4 regions of the Pelotomaculum isophthalicicum JI genome follow, and region 4 is predicted to be linked to each of the others. Evidence: riboswitches for the same ligand, from Rfam matches in the RefSeq annotation. Region 4 holds a riboswitch; each other region holds the start of a gene.
The links. Region 4 has a riboswitch for molybdenum cofactor ahead of L7E55_RS14385 (hypothetical protein). Riboswitches for the same ligand answer to the same signal wherever they lie in the genome.
Positions count from the first base shown of each region.

Region 1: linked by a shared signal. The riboswitch ahead of L7E55_RS10580 (S-layer homology domain-containing protein) and the one ahead of L7E55_RS14385 (hypothetical protein) in region 4 are both predicted to bind molybdenum cofactor.
Region 2: linked by a shared signal. The riboswitch ahead of L7E55_RS13840 (hydrogenase small subunit) and the one ahead of L7E55_RS14385 (hypothetical protein) in region 4 are both predicted to bind molybdenum cofactor.
Region 3: linked by a shared signal. The riboswitch ahead of L7E55_RS10060 (heterodisulfide reductase-related iron-sulfur binding cluster) and the one ahead of L7E55_RS14385 (hypothetical protein) in region 4 are both predicted to bind molybdenum cofactor.

Region 1 is NZ_JAKOAV010000019.1:2,725-7,911, forward strand. Features, by position in the region: gene L7E55_RS10575 (GEGP motif-containing diheme protein) at 1-1,078, opposite strand, end outside; gene L7E55_RS10580 (S-layer homology domain-containing protein) at 1,082-3,442, opposite strand; molybdenum cofactor riboswitch at 3,568-3,684, opposite strand; gene ccsA (cytochrome c biogenesis protein CcsA) at 3,693-4,490, opposite strand; gene L7E55_RS10590 (cytochrome c biogenesis ResB family protein) at 4,474-5,127, opposite strand.
Region 2 is NZ_JAKOAV010000030.1:29,669-34,855, reverse strand. Features, by position in the region: gene hypF (carbamoyltransferase HypF) at 1-156, shown strand, start outside; gene L7E55_RS13860 (HypC/HybG/HupF family hydrogenase formation chaperone) at 147-374, shown strand; gene hypD (hydrogenase formation protein HypD) at 364-1,497, shown strand; gene hypE (hydrogenase expression/formation protein HypE) at 1,502-2,521, shown strand; gene L7E55_RS13845 (HyaD/HybD family hydrogenase maturation endopeptidase) at 2,541-3,026, shown strand; molybdenum cofactor riboswitch at 3,071-3,187, shown strand; gene L7E55_RS13840 (hydrogenase small subunit) at 3,367-4,359, shown strand; gene L7E55_RS13835 (nickel-dependent hydrogenase large subunit) at 4,398-5,187, shown strand, end outside.
Region 3 is NZ_JAKOAV010000017.1:45,317-50,503, reverse strand. Features, by position in the region: gene L7E55_RS10065 (globin-coupled sensor protein) at 1-555, opposite strand, end outside; gene L7E55_RS10060 (heterodisulfide reductase-related iron-sulfur binding cluster) at 708-2,534, opposite strand; molybdenum cofactor riboswitch at 2,772-2,887, opposite strand; gene L7E55_RS10055 (YebC/PmpR family DNA-binding transcriptional regulator) at 3,218-3,964, shown strand; gene L7E55_RS10050 (epoxyqueuosine reductase QueH) at 4,016-4,585, shown strand; gene L7E55_RS10045 (DUF2905 domain-containing protein) at 4,644-4,862, shown strand; gene L7E55_RS10040 (SpoIID/LytB domain-containing protein) at 4,957-5,187, shown strand, end outside.
Region 4 is NZ_JAKOAV010000033.1:20,306-25,492, forward strand. Features, by position in the region: gene L7E55_RS14380 (S-layer homology domain-containing protein) at 1-816, shown strand, start outside; molybdenum cofactor riboswitch at 887-1,008, shown strand; molybdenum cofactor riboswitch at 1,060-1,179, shown strand; gene L7E55_RS14385 (hypothetical protein) at 1,196-1,516, shown strand; gene L7E55_RS14390 (hypothetical protein) at 1,646-2,395, shown strand; gene L7E55_RS14395 (LysM peptidoglycan-binding domain-containing protein) at 2,427-3,011, opposite strand; gene L7E55_RS14400 (amino acid kinase family protein) at 3,215-4,048, opposite strand; gene L7E55_RS14405 (hypothetical protein) at 4,065-4,298, opposite strand; gene L7E55_RS14410 (putative sulfate/molybdate transporter) at 4,480-5,187, shown strand, end outside.

The DNA of each region.
Region 1 (5,187 bases), on a different contig from region 4:
CAACCATCTCCCAGACCCTGCCGCTAAAGTCATATTGGTAAGACTTGTTTGTCGCGGTGTTTACCCTGAACGCCACGGCTACTTTTATGCAATAATCACCGTTTCTGATTGCCGGGCGGTTGGGGTTAAACGGGTAGGGCGGATCGTCCCTGTCAATCGTCCACTGCGACCGGTCAGGAGTTACCGGCTCCGATAAAGGAGTAACAAACCGGTAAGGGCCTTCCCCATCCAGAGATGACTTACCGTCGCTTCCGGCTACGATCTTTGTTTCCATTAGAGGGAATCCATCGCGCTCGTAGGCGAGCAGGTAGTGCAGGTCTCCCGCCAATTGCTGGCCGTTGGTGTAGCCGGCTTGCGAGGAGAAGCCGATCCAGGGGTATTTGTTGTAAAACTTGCCCTGAGTATAGCTCTTCTTCAGATCGCTGATCACGAAGTTTCTGCTATAGCCGTCCGCGGCAAATACCGTGATGTCGGTCGCGTCATCCCTGACACCGGCGTCCTGGAGAAGCCGCCATACGTCCACACCGGCGTAAGTGCCGAAGTAGTCACCTGACTTGGCCGTGTCCACTGCCATAAACTGCGTTGTTTTGGCCAACTGCCTTATCTTCTCACTAGTGTAAACTACAGCTGGCGCCTGAACCACGTTCGGGTTGTCATTGCTGTCGCCGGGCAGGCGGCCGGCAAGGATTTCCTGCCCATTACTAAATCCGTCCCCGTCGGAGTCCAATGCGTCAATTGCCGCAAACGCAGCCGCGTCCCGCCCCGCGTTGAGGTAGGCTGTGCCATAAGTGTTAAGTGTCGCTGCGATGTTCCCGTGCGGCGGCTTAAATCCGTATTTGAAATGGCAATAGTCGCACGAATCCAAGTACTTGTTTGAGGTGTTATAGCCTCCGGTGTGACACAAGTAACAATTGTCCAGTTTTGTGCCCACCGCCGACGGGTAGGTCTGCAGGAACAGGCCCGCATCCGCGTCCGTGTTGTGCGCCTTGTAAGAAGCCGTGACAGGATGGGCCGCGAGCAGGAGAAGAAAAGATACTGTCAGCAGAAACCCCAGCCAGCTTTTATTAACCTTAACCATTTCCTACTCACCCCTTTCTAAGTTTAAGCTGTTCAGCACCCTGTACAGCATTACTGCCGCCTCAGCCCTGGTAGCGTTATTCGCGGGGGCAAAAAGCCCTCCCGACCCTTTAATGATTCCCTTGTCAACAGCCATGGCGCAGGATTCCGCCGCCCAATCGGAAATCAGGTTCTTGTCCGCGAACTGGTCTAGAACATCTATACCGGCGCTTTCTTTTGCGTTTTTATAGCGCAGAGCGTTTGCAGCCATCATAGCCGTCTGCTCGCGGCTGATTAGACTGTCGGGGGCGAAGCTGCTATCACTAATACCCTTTACAATCCCTGCGGTATAAGCCTGCGAAACAGCGTTGCGGAACCAGGCGTCTTGCGGCACGTCGGCAAACGGGCACTGCTGTTCCCCTAAGAGGCCGAGGCAGCGTGCCAACATAGCAGCGAATTCAGCGCGGGTGACGTTGTTCTCAGGGGCGAACAGGCCGCCGCCCACACCTTTTAGATAGCCTTTACCGGCCATAAACTCAACTTCTTTTTGAGCCCAGTGACCCTGAATGTCGCTGAAGGTTACAGGACCACCTAATGACTCCTTATAGACGAGCGCCCATTTGGACAGGTGGCTGGTCTGGAAGGAAAAGGCACCCTTTTCCGCGTCGTAAGTCCCGTTATCCAACGAAACCCATGAACCTGATTCCTGATCATAGTAAGCGGCTGTGAGTTCTCCACGCTGGGCGGCCTCTTTTGACTCAGCCGTCACCGGCAGAGCAACGCTGATAGTCCCGGCAAGCTTGTCTATCGATTGGGTTTTGCCATCCTGCATTAACGCTGTTATCGACAACTCGAAGACCTTCCCGGCAATCATAACTGCGCCGCCCGCGGGCGTGGCGCCGCTGTCGACAACCCTGGCGCCTATGCTGACAGATTGGGCCGTACCCTGTATACCGCCGAGCAAGGCGGCCGGATCCAGGGTCAGATTTACGTCAGCGTTACTTACCGTAACCTCTACCGGTTTGCCCATGGAGGCAATGGTACCCAACTGACTGATGGTTAAGCTCAACCCGGTGGTTGAACCTGAAGTACTCAGGGTTACTTTTGGAGATGTTTCCGCATTCTTCAGAGCACTTGCCACATCGGCATCGGAAAAGCTGGAAGTAAGCCCGCTGTTGGTGGCCGGACTTGTGCTGGAGGAGACAGGGTTGCTGCTTCCGCTGCTGCTTCCGTATGTCGTGAAGGACCAGCCAATTAAACGGTTATAGAAGCCCTGGCATACCGTGCCCTCAAGAGCCAGTTCGTGGAAGACCACCTGGTATGCAGTCCGGTAGCTAAGGGCGGCGGAAATAGTCACCGTGCTCCCGTCCACGGACACCTGGTTTTTCGTAACCGGTTTTCCGGTGTTCTTCTCATAAACCTGGATCTTGTCGTTATCCGTAATCCTCACCGGCTGGTTGAATACTGCAGTAATTGACCCGCCTATCGATGCATAGCCGCCGTCAACTGGTGTGGACTGCTGCAGGGTGACTGCCGGGATCGCGACCGCTACAGGCTGGGAAGCGGGACCATAGCCGTACTGGTTACCCGCCCTAACTTTAAAGTAATAGGTTTTACCGGCTTCAAGACCTCCGTTGCCTGTCCCTGAATAGCTGCAGGAGTTACTTGTCAATGACCACTCCTGACCCGGGTCAGGCTCTTTGCCGAAGTCACAAGCCTGAATATAAGTTCCTTCCGGGTCGCTGGAATACAACAACTGGTAGCGGGTAGCCCCAACTACAGTATCCCAGGTTGCGTTCACTTTTAAAGAATTTGCCGCAACGACCCCAAGGTTTGACGGCGCCGAGGCAGGCGGGTCGCCAAGTGTTACAGAAGCGCTTTTAGTATAACTGTTGCCGTTAGCCCCATAGACTGACAACGTAACCGTACCGGTTCCTACTGCGGGTGCATTGACGACCCCCGGAACGACCATGTAAATGTTGATGTTAGCGTTAGTATAAACCGAGCCGCTGACGGTAGGCTGGAAAATGAACCTGTATACATCTCCCGCGACGCTGACATCGCCATTGAGGACTGACCAGTATTTATCAGTGCTATTGTTTTTGTATTGGATACTGGCCAGAGTGCAGCCAGGATCTTCGCTGCTGATGCTGTTTTGCACAAAAGAAAAACCCTGCGGGAAATTAACATACACGTATGAACCAACCGACAAGTTCAACTGCTCTCCCGACTTAAAAGTCAGCGTGTAACGGCCCTCCTGCCCGGGAACATAAGTAGAGGATTGTACGCTCAGGCTTGTAAGATCCGTTGCCGAAGCCGAGCCCAGGAAAAACAGAAAGCATAATAAAGACAACAGGATGCCGGCTGACCGGCTGTTAAGTGACATAACGCTTTTCATCTCCTTTCTTGCCAATATTGTGCATCGCGCTATTACAGACAACATCACCTCCCCAATAAAAAAACCAATAAAAAAACCGGGCCTGCGGAAAGAACCCAGCCCGGCGTGTAAGCACATGACTTGGCTGGTCTCCTTTCCGGCGGGAGGCGCCGGCGTTTCCACCGGAACCTATCGGCCCTGGTCCATGGACTGATTCATTAGGTCCCAAGGGCTCGGAGACAATATTATTGTTTTGTTTCTAGTAGCTATGCGCCCCCGGCAACAGCAAGGTAACCCCTATGAGGGTGAAAACAACCGCTGCAAATCCTATCACGGCTATCAATGCGGCAAACCTGCCCTCCCATTGCCTGGCTCTGCGAAAATGCAGGTACACAGCATATATGAGCCATGTAATAAGCGCCCAGGTTTCTTTGGGATCCCAATTCCACCACGATCCCCACACTTCCTCAGCCCATATTGCCCCTGTCACCAGGACCAGGGTCATAAACGGGAAGCCGGCTGCTATGAAATAGTAAATTAACCTGTCCAAATTGCGGTCCGAAACGAAGGTCCCGTCTTTGCCTTTTTGCCATAGGTAAAGGATGGCGGCCGCAAAGGAAAGGGCAAAAAAACCGTAGGCAAGAACCGCAGCAGCGACATGCAGTTGCAGCCAGACGCTTTGTAGCGCCGGGATAAGCGGGCCGGCAGCCGTCTTTACCGTCAGGGCATACCCCAAAAACAATACCTCCAGCGGCAGGACTACAACACCGGCAATGTGAATCTTAAAACGGCGACACCCAATCAGATAAAGCACAGCCAGTCCCCAGCAAAAAACAATAATAAACTCGTACATACTGGCAAAAGGAAGGTGGCCGCCAGCAAGACTCCTTGCCGCCAGGGCGGCTGTATGGAGGGCCAGGCCTGCGGCAAAGAAGCCCGTGCCCGTACGGAGAGCCCTACCCGCCTGGAACCAGAAGGCGGCGAGGTAAAGGACGGAAGATATAAGATAAGTGATAAGAGCAGCAAAAAAAAGGTCGTTTTCAGGAAGTAACACCATGCCGCCTCCCTAATAAAATTAAAACCGACCCCGCAGCCAGCGACAACAGGCCTGTCCGGACAAAAGGGAGACCTTGTTCGGATTTTACTGTCAGGCCGCTGATATTACCACCGGGCGCTGTCCTAAAGGTGGACTGGTATATCTTGATTTCTTTATAACTGGCGGGATGGTTGACTGATATATGTTTTACGTCAACTTCCCGCCCGCTTTCCAAAATGCTGATAGTAGTGAAGTATTGCTTTACGGCCCCGCCGGCATAGTATTCAGCCTCAATTACCTCTGCCCTGACGGCGATGGGGAAACCCTCATGCTCCAGGTCCACCGTCTCGTGCTCTTTTATTTGAATGTAAGCGCTGTGCTTCGGCCCACCCAAGAGGCCGGCCAGGATGATCAGGGCAATGCCCAAGTGCAATAAAAGATCTCCCAGTTTCCTTGTTGTTATGTTGCATGTAAGACTCCTGAAACGGGCAATCACGCAGGACAAAATATTTAGGCACAATACCACAAACAAAATAGTCCTGAACAAAAAGCGCGGATTCTCCGGGATATACTCCATAAATACAAAATATACGCAGCAAACTGATATAGCCAAAATACCGAATGGCATTGAATTAAATATCTTAATTATTTTTTTCATACACCCTGCACCATGACTTTAATAAAAAATAAGGCTTTGTCCCATTTAAAGGAACAAAGC
Region 2 (5,187 bases), on a different contig from region 4:
TGGCAAAATCAGTATCTGTTCCGGACCGCGAAACAATATTTCAGCGCTCGCGGGTTTGAAGTGTTGTATCACCGGCAGGTGCCGGCCAATGACGGCGGAATAGCCTTAGGGCAAGCCATGATTGCGCACTGGAGGTGGCGGAAAAGATGTGTTTAGGCATACCGGGCAAAGTGGTGGAAGTAAATCAGGCGGAGAGTTGGGCGGTGGTGGAGAGCTTTGGCGTGCGTAAGAAAGTGGGTATCGCTTTAATTGACGAGGACCTCGTTCCGGGGGATTATCTGATGGTGCACGCGGGCTACGCGATTGGGAAAATCGACATGGAGGATGCTCGAGTCTCCCTGGAGCTATGGGAGGAGATATTGCATGCTCAATAAACTGCGCGACCCGGAGCTGGGCAAAAGAATTCTGTCCAAGCTGGTTCCCCTGGCCCGGGAAGCCGCCCGCCTGTTGGGACGGCCGGCTATATTTATGGAGGTTTGCGGCACGCATACCATGGCGATTGCCAGGAGCGGTTTGAGAAGCTTGCTGGCCGGCAGCCTGGAACTGAGAAGCGGGCCGGGCTGTCCGGTTTGTGTCACTGATCAGGGAGACATAGACAAAGTTATCGCCCTTGCCGCCGCCAGACATGACCTGGTTATCGGCACTTTCGGGGACATGCTGCGGGTGCCGGGGACAAACTCCTCACTTGAACAGGAGCGGGCTCGCGGCGCGCGGGTGGAAATATTTTATTCGCCGGCGGAGGCGGTGACCTTTGCCGCCGGACATCCCCGGGATGAAGTGGTTTTCCTGGGGGTCGGCTTCGAAACTACCGCGCCCGCCGTCGCGTTAAGCGTTGCCGCGGCTAGAAGCCGGGATCTGAAAAACTACTCGGTCTTATCGTTTCACAAAACGGTTCCCACTGTTCTGGAAATTTTGCTGAGTGATCCGGAATTAAAAATTGACGGGTTGATTCTGCCGGGGCATGTTTGTACGGTAACGGGGAGAAAGGCCTTCGATTTTGTCTCAACCAAGTTTAATGTGCCGGCTGTTGTTGCCGGATTTGAGCCGGTCGACCTGATGGAGGCGGCTTATTTGTTGCTGAAGCAGATCGTGAGCGGCCGGGCTGAAACTGTCAACGGCTACCCGCGCTTGGTCCGGGAAGAAGGGAATAATAAAGCGAAAGAAATCATGAAAGAATATTTTAAGCCGGTAGATGTTCAGTGGCGCGGTTTCGGCATGGTTCCGCAAAGCGGTCTGGCGCTGCAAGAAAGGTTTTCTTTATATGACGCGGCCGTAAAGTTCCCGGTTGAAGTTTCAGAATCCCCGCCGCCCAGGGGCTGTGCCTGCGGCGATGTCCTGAAGGGGAAAATAGTCTCGTCCGACTGCCCGTTATTCGCCAGGAAATGCACTCCTTTACAGCCGGTGGGTCCTTGCATGGTTTCCACAGAAGGAGCGTGCGCCGCTTATTATCAATACGAGTGGTCCAAGACGGGGTCTAGAGGAAATATAGGGGGGTGAGGAAATGGCTGAAGAAAAAGACAAGGACATCGTTTTGCTGTCCCACGGAGACGGGGGACTGCTTACCCATCAACTCTTGCAGGATTTTTTCTTACGGTATTTCAAAAATGACTTGCTCGACAGTTTAACTGACGCGGCTGTTTTTTCCTCGGAGCCGGGACGGATGGCGATCAGCACCGACGCGTTTGTGGTGGATCCGGTCTTTTTCCCGGGCGGCGACATCGGCAAGCTGGCTGTTTGCGGCACAATTAACGATTTGGCGGTAAGCGGGGCGCAACCGCTTTACCTGACTGCATCTTTTGTTATTGAAGAAGGTTTTCCATTCGCCGATTTGGAGAAAATAATCGCCTCCATGGCGAACACCTGCCGTGTAGCCGGCGTGCAAATAATCGCCGGAGACACTAAAGTCGTGGGCCGTGGTCAGGCGGACAAGGTATATATTACGACTACCGGAGTTGGTTACTTGCTGCCCGGGGCTAACTTGGGCTACCAGCGACTGGAGCCCGGCGACAAGGTGCTGGTTAACGGCTGCCTGGGCAATCACGGCCTAGCTATTTTACTGCAGCGGGAGGCGCTTGGCCTGGACAGCCAGATTATCAGCGACTGCGCCCCTCTAAGCATTATGACTACAGAAATTCTTAAAAGGTTTAAAGGGATTAAGCTGATGCGCGATTTAACCAGGGGGGGCCTGGCGACCAACGCGAAAGAAATTGCCATGTCTTCCGGAGTGGATTTCTGGCTGGATGAAGCAGCCTTGCCGGTGGAGGACAGTGTTAAAGGGATTACGGAACTACTGGGGCTGGATCCCCTCTACCTGGCTAACGAGGGTAAGTTTCTCATAGTCGTGGCGGCGGAAGAGGCAGGTGAGCTCTTGAGATATCTGAGAGAAGATTGGTCGGCGGAGTATGCCTGCCAGATCGGCGATATTCAGGCTGGAAAAGGAAATGTCTATTTGCGGACCGCGCTGGGAGGCGCCAGACAGCTAAATATGATGGCGGGCGCGCCCCTGCCGCGTATCTGTTAATGGGGAAGGGTTGTGTTTTATGCCCGGGGAGGAAAAAAGGGTTGTTGTAATAGGTGTGGGCAATTTACTGCTCGGTGATGATGGAGCAGGCATTCACGCGATTAACGAGCTGAAAAAAGATTCATTCCCCGCCTGCGTAAAAATAGTGGACGGCGGGACGGCGGGTATTGACTTGCTGTATTGGCTGGAAGACGCCGGCTATGCCGTTATTATCGACTGCCTGGAAGCCGGTGAGGAGCCGGGCGCTATATTTCGCATACCTGCTGAGGAAATAGCCTTTGACTCTTCTGATCAAATTATCTCCTTACATGATTTGAATCTGCAAGAGGTGTTACATATAGCGAATCAGCTGGGAAAGTTGCCGCCAACAATCATTTACGGTATCCAACCAGGGGAAATTACATTTAATGATCAACTTTCCCATGCAGTCAACAAAGCCTTGCCTTCTCTGATAAATTCAATAAAAAAGGAAATTAATCAGGCGATAAAATTTTTTTATAAATAAAAAGGAAAATAAACTTTTTTATCGAAATAAAAATACAGCTTAATCTATAGCTTATTCTCCGAGCCAGGTGACCTTAGCCTGTGGTATGGATGCCTGACCGGCGGGTATACCGGGAAACCGGTACGCCTCCCATCGTGGAAAGGAGAGCACAGTTTAGATGTCATGTTTATAAATGAGCAAGGACGATCATTTATAAGCACGAGAACTTTGCCCTTTTTTCAGGAAGGCAAAGTTTTTATTATATTCTATTGGATAAAGACATTATTACCATCTTTGGGCGGGGGGTGCGTAAATCCCATTTCTAAGAGTTATTATTACCATATTAAGGAGGGAGTAAGATTTGGGTTTAACACGGCGTGAATTTATTAAGCTCTGCATGACTTCGGCAGCCGGAGCAAGTCTAATCACTTTGCTGGGGCCCGATCTCGAAGAAACTCTGGCTTTTGCGGCTGACGGCAAACCTCCGGTAATCTGGTTGCAAGGCGCCAGTTGCACGGGGTGCTCTATTTCGTTGCTAAACAGTGTCGAACCGGCGATTGAAAAGGTGCTTCTCGACGTTATCAGCTTAAGGTATCATCCTAATGTTATGGCCGGGTCAGGTCATCTTTGCGCGGAAGTATTGGAGGAAGCGGCGTCAAAATTAAATAATCAGTTTATCCTGGTAATTGAAGGCGGCATTCCCACCAAGGAGAAAGGGGCTTACTGCACCATCGCGGAAAAAAATAATAAAGAATTAACCATGCTGTCAGCCGTGACTACCCTTGGCAAGGCAGCCAGCGCCGTGATTGCAGCCGGCAATTGCGCCTCGTTCGGCGGCATACCCGCCGCGGCGCCCAATCCTACCGGGGTGGTGGGTGTAAATCAGGTGGTTAAAGATAAACCTGTCATTAATCTTTCCTTATGTCCGATGCATCCCGACCATTTCCTGGGCACGGTTGTTTACGTGTTGAAATACGGCCAAATTCCGGAATTGGACAAGTTTGGGCGCCCCAAGATGTTCTATCCTGAACCGATTCACGATAATTGTTTCCGGCGGCAGTATTTTGATGTTGGCAAATTCGCCCAGTATATTGGTGATGAAGGGTGTCTGGCTTATTTGGGCTGCAAGGGTTTTGTGGCCACCTCGGACTGCTATAAGCGGGGCTGGAACAATAATGTGAACTGGTGCATAAAGGCCGGGGCTCCTTGTCAGGCTTGTTCAGAACCTACTTTTCCTGACCAAAGCGCGCCTTTCTATGGCGTGTATCCCCTGACCAACAAAGAAAAGGTTACTTACGCACCGGTTGTGCCTAACCTGAAAATAGAGTTTCCGGAAAAGAAGAAAACTAGTTAGTTAAAGTAATTCTAGTTGATAGGGGTGAAAAATATAAAGTGGCACAACAAATTATTATTGATCCGGTAACCCGGATTGAAGGACACCTGAAGATTGAAGTGGAAGTAGATGGCGGAAAAGTTATTGACGCCAAATCAAGCGGGACTTTATTCAGGGGCTTGGAATTAATTTTAAAAGGGCGCGATCCTCGCGATGCCTGTCATATTATGCAGCGGATTTGCGGAGTTTGTCCGATTGCCCACGGCACGGCCTCGATGCTGTGTCTTGATGACGCTTTTGGCGTGAAGCCGCCGACAAACGGCAGGATCGTCCGCAATTTAATCCAAGGGGCAAATTATTTGCAATCCCATGTGCTGCATTTTTACCACCTGGCGGCTTTGGATTATGTCAAGGGGCCTGAAACGGCGCCCTTTATCCCGCGTTATGAAGGCGATTACCGCTTGCCTCAAGATATTAACGACCTGGCGGTGCAGCATTATATCAAGGCTTTGGACATCCGTAAAAAAGCGCAAGAGATGCTGGCTATCTTTGGGGCAAAAATGCCTCACGTCACAGTGTTTACCGCGGGCGGAGTGACTGAAGTCGTGACGGCCGAAAAAATCGCCCAGTTCAGACAGTACCTGCGTGAAATAACCTCTTTTGTGGATGACGTGTATATCCCGGATGTGCTCGCGGTGGCGAAGATTTATGGCGATGACGGGTTCAGCATCGGGACAGGCTGTAAAAACATGCTGGCTTATGGCGGCATCAAACTGACCGATGAAGACGATCCGGACGGGCAAAAACAGTTGTTTAAGCGTGGCCGCTATATCAACGGTCAGTTTTTAC
Region 3 (5,187 bases), on a different contig from region 4:
ATTGGTTTGTTCTGCTATTTCTCCAATAATAGCAGCCGCTGACTCAATATCACCATTAAAAGCTACTAACTGCCGTAGCTGATCGATAATATAATTTTCTATTGCTAGTTGCATATCAAAATTTAAACGTTTTTGAAAAGCAATATTTGCCTGAATAAATTCGGTATTATTTTCATTGTTACAAGTTTTTTGTAATATTTTAAATATTTCCTTGTAATATATTTGATAGGCACCTATGTACCACTTAGGAAAAAGGCCCACCTCACGATGTTTTTGGCCGATATAAAGCCGTTGCTTCACGTAATCTTCATTAATAGTGTCCGAGGCTAAACTAATAAAATACTTTCTTTGAGTTTCTTTTAAACGATTAACAGTACTTTTGGCTTCTATTAAGTTTCTTAACTCAGGATATTTCAGAATATGATTATAGAATGCATCTACAACCCGATCAGCTTCTTTGATAAAAATATCCTTAAATTTACCCATTAGCGCTAAATCTTCGGTAGTTATATTTAAAAAGTCTATCTGATCATTACGGGAAATATTATTTACCATTATATGCCACCACCTCCCAAAACGTTAAATTGGCTATATATTCGATAAAAATATTTATTTTCCTTTAAAGAATCAGACCTAATCAACCAAGCTTTCCAAGAAATTATATCAAGCGAACAGACTCACCTGGAAAATACTAAATGTGGGGTTGATTAGTCGGAAAGGGCTGAGAGCAATAATTCTGCTATATCCAGAACCATAATGTCACCTGGTTCCTGCCGCTCTGTTTTTTCCTTAAAAATAGTACGACAATAGGGGCAGGCGGTAATAACCATTGAAGCCTCTGTAGCCAAGGCCTCTTTAACTCGATTAACACTTATCGGGTTTTCTCTTTCCGACCTGGTCCAGAAACGTCCGCCGCCGGCACCGCAGCAAAATGATCCCTTTTTGTTCCTGGGCATTTCTATTAAACGCACGCCAGGTACTGATCTCAATACATACCTGGGCTGCTCATAAATATCATTAAATCGCCCCAGATAACAAGCATCATGATAGTTAACGGCAGTATTCCGCGGGTGGGTAATCTGGAGTCTGCCCTGCCGCAGAAGGTCGGCCAAAAAAGCCGCGTGTGAAATGATGTCATAATTCCCGCCAAATTGAGGATATTCATTTTTAAAGGTATTAAAGCAGTGGGGACAGAAGGTAATAATCTTATTGATACCGTACTTCGCCCAACTGGAAATATTCCCCTGGGCTATTTTTTGAAAAAGAGGTTCATTACCCATCCTTCTGGCCGTTTCACCGCAACACCGCTCTTCCTTTCCGAGAATTGCGAAGTCCACTTTGGCTGATTGCAGTATTTTGGCAAAAGCCGCAGCCGCTTTTTGGGTTGGTTTGTCAAAAGTTCCCTGACAGCCGACAAAAAACAAATAATCGGCATCGGGCTTTTCAGAAATGCTTGGAATCCCTAATTCACCGGCCCAAATATAGTCGTGACCGGGTTTTCGTGGTTTACCGTAAGGATTATCCGATTGCTCAAGATTATTAAAAAACTCTTTCATGGCAGGGGGGATATGTTTTCCCTCCGATACGATACCGCGTCGCATATCAATAATTTTGGAGAGATGGTCAATAGATACGGGGCAAGCTTCGTTACACCCGCCACAGGTAGTGCAACTCCAAATAAAATCATAGTGGAAAAGGTCGCCTGCCATTTTTATTGAAGGTTTGTTTTTTAAAAGCTCAGAACCCTCTTCTTCCAGATATGTGCGGATAAAACCGTTTAGTCTTTTGGGCTTTAACCATTCTTTACTACGTTCCGACGGGCACTCCCGATGGCAGCGCCCGCAAAGCACACAGCTAAAGGTATCAAGCAACTGCTTCCAGGTAAAATCATCAACTGTGTTTACACCGCGTACTTGTTTACTTGTTTCCGCCAGTGAAGCCGGCTGAAGGGATCCTTTCGTACGCAAAGAACGCCAATAGATATTAAAAGGGGCAAAGACAAGGTGAAGATGTTTAGAGTTTGGAATAATAAATAGAAGAGAAAAAATCGTTAAATAGTGAAACCACCAACTTATTTCCATGAGAATGAGCAAGGCAGGCGCGCCAAGGAAAGAAAGCCTGTCAGAAAAAGCAACAACCAGCCAGGCGCCAGGCAATGCTCTTTCCATTAATATGGAATGAATGGATAAGTAAAGGAGTTCGCTAAGGAAAATGAAAAAAATTAAAATAGGAATAGCATAATTCCTAAATGAACTATGAAACCAGTTTTGTTTAAAAAGTTTTAAAAATAAGCGGCGAAAAGTAAAACCAATAATCCCTATTGATACCAATAAAATAAAAAGATCTCTTAAAAACAAGAACCATGGATGCTCCAAGAATGTTATTTCCGCTTTAAAAAGAACTATGGCCGCCATGTCCAAACTGCTAAATATTAAAACAATAAAACCCCACATGATAAAACCGTGGAAAATGCCGGAAAGAGGATATTCCGCAATCTTTTTTTGCAGGAAAACAGCCTGACAGAAATATTGCAACCTTTCCAGACGGTGATTACTACAATTTTCCGGTTTTCCCAAGCGAATATAACAAATACGCCTATATATTTGGAAGAAAAAATAACTAGAGGAAATAATTAATAAAGAAAAAAATATTATTACGCGCATATTAACCTCGACACACGACAATTTGTGTTTAAAAAATCATATAAAAAGGCAATTTCCGTCTGGAAACTGCCTTAACTTCTAGCAATTCTTTCATGTCTTTTAATAAAAGACTCAGAAAGAAAATCTCCTTTCCAGACGGGAGGCACAGATGTTTCCATTTGCACCCAGTGGTTAAAAGCCATAGCTCTCGCTTTAGGTGTTTTAACTCGGAGCGCGTTATTAAATTTATTAACTAAATATATTAATAACGTTTACCGTTTAAGTCAACTTGGTTTAATCAAGTTGAGTAAAATTTATCGCAGACAATTTACTGTATTCCAAATTTACTGTATTCCAATGGCATGAACGAAGTCACGGCGATTTCTTCGCGGGTTTTGATTATAACACCCGGTATTTCACAGGTGCTTGGTATTATAAAACATATCGTTTGCGTGAGGATAATCTATATGCTAAAATATTTTGGGAATAGTTAAGCGCTTTGCGCTTTTTTAGTTTAAACATATTCATACTAGTTATATAACGCATTGTATGCCTGTCATGAAGGGGGAGTTTTGATGTCCGGACATTCTAAGTGGGCTACTATCAAACGCAAAAAAGCTAAAGTAGATGCTCAACGGGGTAAACTGTTTACACGCTTGGCCAGAGAAATTATGGTTGCCGCGAGACGAGGGGGTAAAGACCCGGATGGCAATATGCAACTTAAAACCGCTATTCAAAGAGCCAAGGAAGCAAATATCCCGAATGAGAATATTATGCGCGCTATACAAAAGGGAGCGGGTGAACTAGGCGGTGAAAATTATGAGGAGTTTAACTATGAAGGTTATGGACCCGGCGGAGTTGCGGTAATGATTGAGATAATGACCGATAACCGTAACCGTACGGCAAGTGAAATAAGATATCTGTTTTCAAGAAACGGCGGCAGTCTGGGTGAATCCGGATGTGTCGCCTGGATGTTCCAGGAAAAAGGATTGATTGTGGTTGAGAAAGCAAACTGCAAATATAGCGAAGATGATTTGATGTTGTTGAGTATTGAAACGGGCGCGGAGGATTTTAAGGTAAGTGATGATGAATCCTATGAGATTACAACTGAGCCCGGTGACATGATGACGGTAAAAGAATCCCTGGAAAAGTCCGGTGTCGAGATAGCCTATGCGGAGGTTACTAAGCTTCCATTAAACACTGTCAAACTGGAAGGACAAGAAGCGGAACAGATGGTAAAATTAATAGATGCGCTTGAGGAACACGATGACGTGCAAAATGTTTATACTAACTTCGAGACGGATATGTTGGCGGATATGTAGAAAACAACTAAATGAACTGGAGCAGGAGACAAGACGTTTGGAGGTTTTATAATGAAAATATTGTTGCATATTTGCTGCGGTCCTTGCTCAATATACCCTGTTCAGCAATTGAGAGAAACAGGAATGGATATTTACGGGTATTTCTATAATCCAAACATTCACCCATATACCGAATTTGAAAGGCGCAAGGAAACTCTGGAGAAGTATGCCGCGGATATAGGCCTCAATGTTATTTTTGATAATAATTATCAACTGGAGGAATTCTTACAAGGTATTGTCCATAGAGAGTCAAAACGTTGCCAGTTTTGTTATTCAATGCGCCTAAGCCAAGCGGCCAGGGTGGCTAGAAAAGGAGAGTTTGACTACTTTAGCACAACTTTGCTGGTAAGTCCTTACCAGAAACACGATTTGATCAGGGAAACCGGTGAAGCGATAGGGGATAGATATGGGGTCCCGTTTTACTACGCCGATTTTAGAAATGGCTACCGTGAGGCTGTTGGTTTATCAAAGAAACTGGGTATGTACAGGCAGCAATATTGCGGCTGCATATATAGTGAAAAAGAACGTTATTGCCGCGGCGCTAAGACGTCCGGCGGGAAAAAAGCTAACTTGGGTATATAATTGCCATACATCTGACAGTCTGATGGCTGGATCATGTATTTAGAGGTGGGTGCATGATATGTTAGAATCATTCGGCAAGATGATCCTTCTCTTAGGTCTGTTTCTGATTATAATTGGCGGGCTGCTCCTGATCGGTGGCAAATTGTTCGGACTGGGGCACCTGCCTGGGGATATATTCGTTCAGAAGCAAAACTTTAGCTTTTATTTTCCCGTGGTAACTTGTGTTGTTCTAAGTATTCTGCTTACGATAATTGTTAACTTGTTCATGCGCCGGTAGATATAATTCATATATTTTCAGTTGTTAAAGGATATTGGCAATTTTTATCGAATTTACTTAATGAGTTAATATTTAAGTATCGGGAGAAGAAAAGGTGAAATTAAAAGTAACGACAAGGCAGTTCCCGGTTTTTCTGTCGGTTATTTTCTCGCTTTTGCTTCCGGTTGTAGCGGAGGGGGCGCAGAAGTCTGAAACGGTGCGGGTGGCTCTTGAAAGACAAGCTAAATCTTTGAGCTTTATAGCAAATGGTGATTATCAATTAATTGATTTATCAAATAATAAGGTAATAACTAAAATAGGACGCAAGGAAAGCTGGCAAGTGGAT
Region 4 (5,187 bases):
GCGGACACGCCCCCGGCGGCTCCTGCGGATGCCAAAAAGGCCGGTGACGTATTCGAGTGCACGGTGGGGGGGAAATCCGCTTACACCTTTGCCAAGAATGTCACCCTGACCCTCGGCTTCAACCCGGCAGTGGTTGACGCGGGTGAAAGCCCGGCTATTTTCGCCTACGATGAGGCGGCTGGCAAGTGGGTCAACCTCGGCGGCGCCGTGGCAGGCTCAGATATCTCCGCGCAGGTGAACCACTTTGCCAAGTTCGCCGTGTTTGCCGTGGCGAAGGCGTCCAGTCCGGGAACCTTCAGCGATACCGCCGGCAACTGGGCGGAAGCAAGCATCAAGAAACTGGTGGAATTGAAGGTGACCAGCGGCTACCCCGACGGCAGCTTTAAGCCCGATGCCACCATTACCAGGGCGGAATTCGCCACCATGCTGGTAAAAGCGTTCAACCTGGCGCCCCAAAGCGGCAAAATTTTCAGCGATACAAGGAATCACTGGGCCAAAGACAACATCGCCACGGCAGTGTCCCACGGGATTGCTGGCGGTTACGACGAAGATACCTTCGGGCCGGACGACCTAATCACCCGCGAGCAGATGGCCGCGATGATCGTCAAGGCCGCCAGGCTTACCACGCTATATTCCCAGGGAACATCCTTCGCGGACAGCGCGGACATTTCTCCCTGGGCCACCGGGGATGTGGCCGTGGCGGTACGAAACGGCGTGATTAGCGGGTATCCTGGCAATACCTTCCTGCCGCAGGGCCAGGCTACCAGGGCCGAGGCGGCCACAGTGATCATGAACGCCCTCAAGCTGCCCAGATAAGCAGAACGATATTGATAAAAAAAATTGCAAACTGGCAGGAAATTGTTTGTTGGTGTTGAATAAGTATATTGTGTGAAAGAATCTCCGAGCTTGGCATACCTAAGCAAACAAGGTACGGTAGCCAAGCCGTTAGGGTACGGATGGGAAACCCCCGTACCTCCCGGTGCGGAAAGGAGGAGTTTTTAGAAAGAAAGCTTTGTCCTTTTTTACAGCGGGCAAAGCTTTTATTTTTACTCAGGAATTCTTTATACTACTCTCCGAGCCTAAAGACCTAAAGCTTTTGAGCCATGGTTTTCGGCCGGCAGGGCGTACCGGGAAACCAGTATACCTTCCATTGCGAGAAGGAGAGTTTTGACCTGGCTGCTGTGCCGGGCAAACTTTGTATTTTCGCAAAGCTTGCCCGGCATTGCTTTTTAGCGGGGTTGAGATAAATAATTCAAAAAGGGGTGAAGAGTTTACTATCATGGATACAAGGGAAGTGTTATCAAAAAGCATGGAGGAAACGGGTGGGGCAAAATGTTTTCCAGGAGACAACAGCATTAACGCGACCGTGGTTTTCGCCACATCCTGTTCGTTTTACAAGGATGATGTTGAAGAGGAAATCTACCTGGAAGGCGTGCTGACCTGCTACAACTGCCGCTACCGCAGGTGGACGCGCCCCGGATTCAGTTGTTTCAAGAACTTTCCGGTTATGCTCTGACACTTAATAATTATTTACATGTCGAATGAATTAAAACATATAAGTATTAATTAGAATGACTTTTGATAATATGCAATGATTGCAGCGTATTCGTATAATACGAACGGAAGAGGGAGGTTTTTCGGTAAAGTGCGAATAATTGTGTGTATTGACGACACCGACAATATCGACAGCGACTGGGGAACAGGAGAACTGGCGGCTAAAATATCGGAGACCATGGAAGAACTGGGGTGGGGAAAGAGCTACGGGGTGACCCGGCACCAGTTGCTTGTACACCCTGACATCCCGTACACATCCCACAATAGTTCAATGTGTTTTGAAGCCGAAATAGCTGAACCTTATCTTGATGTTCTAATCGATTTCGCTTCAGATTTTTTGTCTCAGGAAAGCGCTGAAGGATCGGACCCCGGCCTGTGCGTTGCCGTGCCTGAACGGTTAAGCAAGCCCGGGCTCCTGATCGATTTTGGCCGCAAAGCCAAGGAAACCGTTGTAAGCAAACAGGAAGCTTATAATCTTGCCCAACAGCTTGGGATACACCTGTCTGAGCACGGCGGCGACGGCCAAGGCGTGATCGGGGCGCTGGCCGGGGCGGGACTGCGCCTGAGCGGCAACGACGGCCGCTTGAGGGGTAAACTTAAAATAAAAAATGCAAGCGGCGTGATCAGCGTCCGCGACATCATCTCCCAAACCTGTGTTGACGTGGTGAGAGTTCTTGATGGGGCGGCGCTGAATAATGATGAGACGGTCAGGCTGGGGAAGACGGTAAAGCCTGTTTTGCTGGAAGGCAAGTTTGTACTGTTTGTATTCCCCGCCGGCGCGGAAGAGAAAATAGACGCCCTGTGGCAAACATGTACCAAAGAGCAGTTAAGAAAATATTAATATGCTGATATATTCCGCCAAGCGGCGCGGTCTAACCCGCGGTCCTGAATGTTATCGTCACAGCTTGGCCGGAAGTGCTCTGGCCGAGAGTTTCGCCGGCCAATGACATCAGCCCCGGTGAAATGCTCAATGTGTAAGTTGTGCCTGGAGTAAGAGGATTTACAGGTTCGATATAAATATATTGTCTTAAGGAAAAATCAACGGTGTCATCAACCTTTGTAACATTTAAAGGAACATTTTCATTGCGTTGAGAGACGAGAGTGAAGCTTTTTACGTTATTCTCCCAGACCTTGCTGTTTACAACATTCTTATCAAATCTCAGGGTAAACTTTGGTTTTACGGGTACATTTGAGGCTCCCCGGACATCCCTGCCGCCTTCGGTTATTGAAATGAAATGCAACGGCTTTCGACCCGGCGCTCCCGGCATTTCTTTACCGGCGCCGGCGGGAAAAGGACTTGTCGCCGGACCCGGCGCCGGTATGTTGATTACCTGTCCCGGGAAAATAAGGCCCGGGTCCGCTAACTGAGGATTGGCCGCGATCAAGGCGTCCAGGGTTACGCCGTATTTTTGAGCGATAAGAAATAAGGTTTCTCCCGCTTGCACAGTGTAATTCAAGATAAAACCCCCTTGCCGGATTGTTAAATGTTGTAATATTTTATGGCAAGGGTTCTAAATAGGTTACTATAACGAAACTGCGGCCTTACTTTAAGGTGAAAAAATTACCCAAAGCTGTGCGGGGTTTGACGGAAAAAGAAAAAGGGACAAACCTCTTAAACGTTTGGATGTCCCCGATGAATGTTCCTAAGAATGTATTCTGTTTACTTGTCTTTGTATATGATGGTACCCACATATTCACCGTTTAAAGCTCTGGTGATGTTGCCTTCTTTGAGGCCGTTGACAATTTGAATTTGTTTCATGTTCTGGGAACGGGTGAGCAGCTCCAGCACAACCCTTTCCACGACCAGGTCGTCCTGGTCCCTGTCCAGCAACTCTTTAGCGCCAATCTTTGGAATGAATTCGGCATCCGGATCTACTTTCGGATTGTTCGCATACAAACCGTCAACGTCTTTAATCAGAATGCAATGCCTGGCTCCAATCACCTCAGCAAGTAAAAACGTCCCGACATCGGTGCGGTTGCTGGGAATGCGGCCTTCCTCCGGCGGGTGCTCCCAGTACCCATACGGCGGCATGCCGTGAATCACCGGAATGCAGCCCTGGTTAAAATAGGCGCCCAGTTTTGGAATGTCGTCGTGTCCGACCTTGATCCCCCCGTGAGGCAGCAGCAGCATGCTTATCATCAGGGCATTTTGCTCGGATATGCTCTGGCCCAGCTTTGATATTATCCCTGTTGGCATACCCAGTTCCATGGCGATGGCGTAAGCGTGCCTGGAGCGGGTTCCACCACCGGTCGCGATGATCATTTTGTGTTTGCCGGCGTTTTCGACAATCTCTTTTATAATCGGCAGGACTGATTTAGCCCCCATGTCGGTAATACTCTGGCCGCCGATTTTAAGCACATTCACGTCGGGCAAGATTTTAAACGGTTCCCTGTACTCCAGACTTTTTAAAAATGTCTTGCCCACGAGGGTCTCGCCCATCAGCTTGCTTTTGACATGCAGCCTTTTACTATCCTTTTCACGGATCAGAGCCATATTCTAACCTTCTTTTTTATTCATTGTCGTCGTCATCGAGGTCATCATCTTCCTTGTTGTCTTTCCCGGCCTTCAGGTATACAACGTCAGCCCCTATGACGCCGGCGATCTCTTCTATTTCCATTTTCCTGATATGCTTTGCCTTGATCTTTAGATCCACGCCCGCCACGGCCACCACAAAATAACGCGGCTGTTTCTCTTTTTCTCCTACTTTGCGCCGCTCACGAACAAAAATTTTTGCACCTGCCATATTATTCACCTCCACTATTTTGGTGATTATCTTATCAAAATATGAAGAATATTGCAATTTTTTACCGGGGAAACATTTTGTAATCAAAATGAAGTCATTTTTATTAAATAGGAATTATGGTTTGTGCTGTCGAATTGAATTATAGATGCAGGTAAAAAAACATTGCGAGGGGTGAGTTTAAATATCTCAAACGGAAAGCACTGATACTGCGGCAGTTAAAACCCCGCGTAATCGCTTTGATCGTTATGAGTGGGCCGGCGCTTTTGGCGATTTGGGAACATTTATACCTTTTGCAATGGGCTATATCATGATAATGAAGATAGAGCCGCTGGGTTTGTTGGTTACATTCGGCATCCTGTTAATTTGTTCAGGGTTGTATTACCGAACGCCTATTCCTATTCAACCCATGAAAGCGATCGGCAGCGCCGCAATCACCCAGGCGGCCGCCATCACACCGGGTATGGTCTGGGGGGCCGGAATTTTTACCGGTATATTCTGGCTGGCCATGGGACTGACGGGGACTCTTGATATTATCTCCCGAATGGTTACCAAACCGGTTGTCAGGGGTATCGTTTTAGGCTTGGGCCTGTCCTTTATCATGGAAGGTATCAAAATGATGAAGTCCGATTTTATCGTGGCTGTTATCGCTCTGGCAATTACTTTTATGCTGCTTGCCGGCAGGCGAATCCCCGCCATGTTTGTCTTAATCATCTTTGGATTAATTGCCGCTCTGGTAAGGAATCCTGAGCTTTTTAAGGAATTGTCCGGTATCCATTTTGATTTCCAACTGCCCCACTTTGTATTAGGACAAATCACATGGACTGACTTCGTAAAGGGCACGCTCATTTTGGGCATTCCCCAGGCGCCGTTAACCCTCGGTAACGCTGTT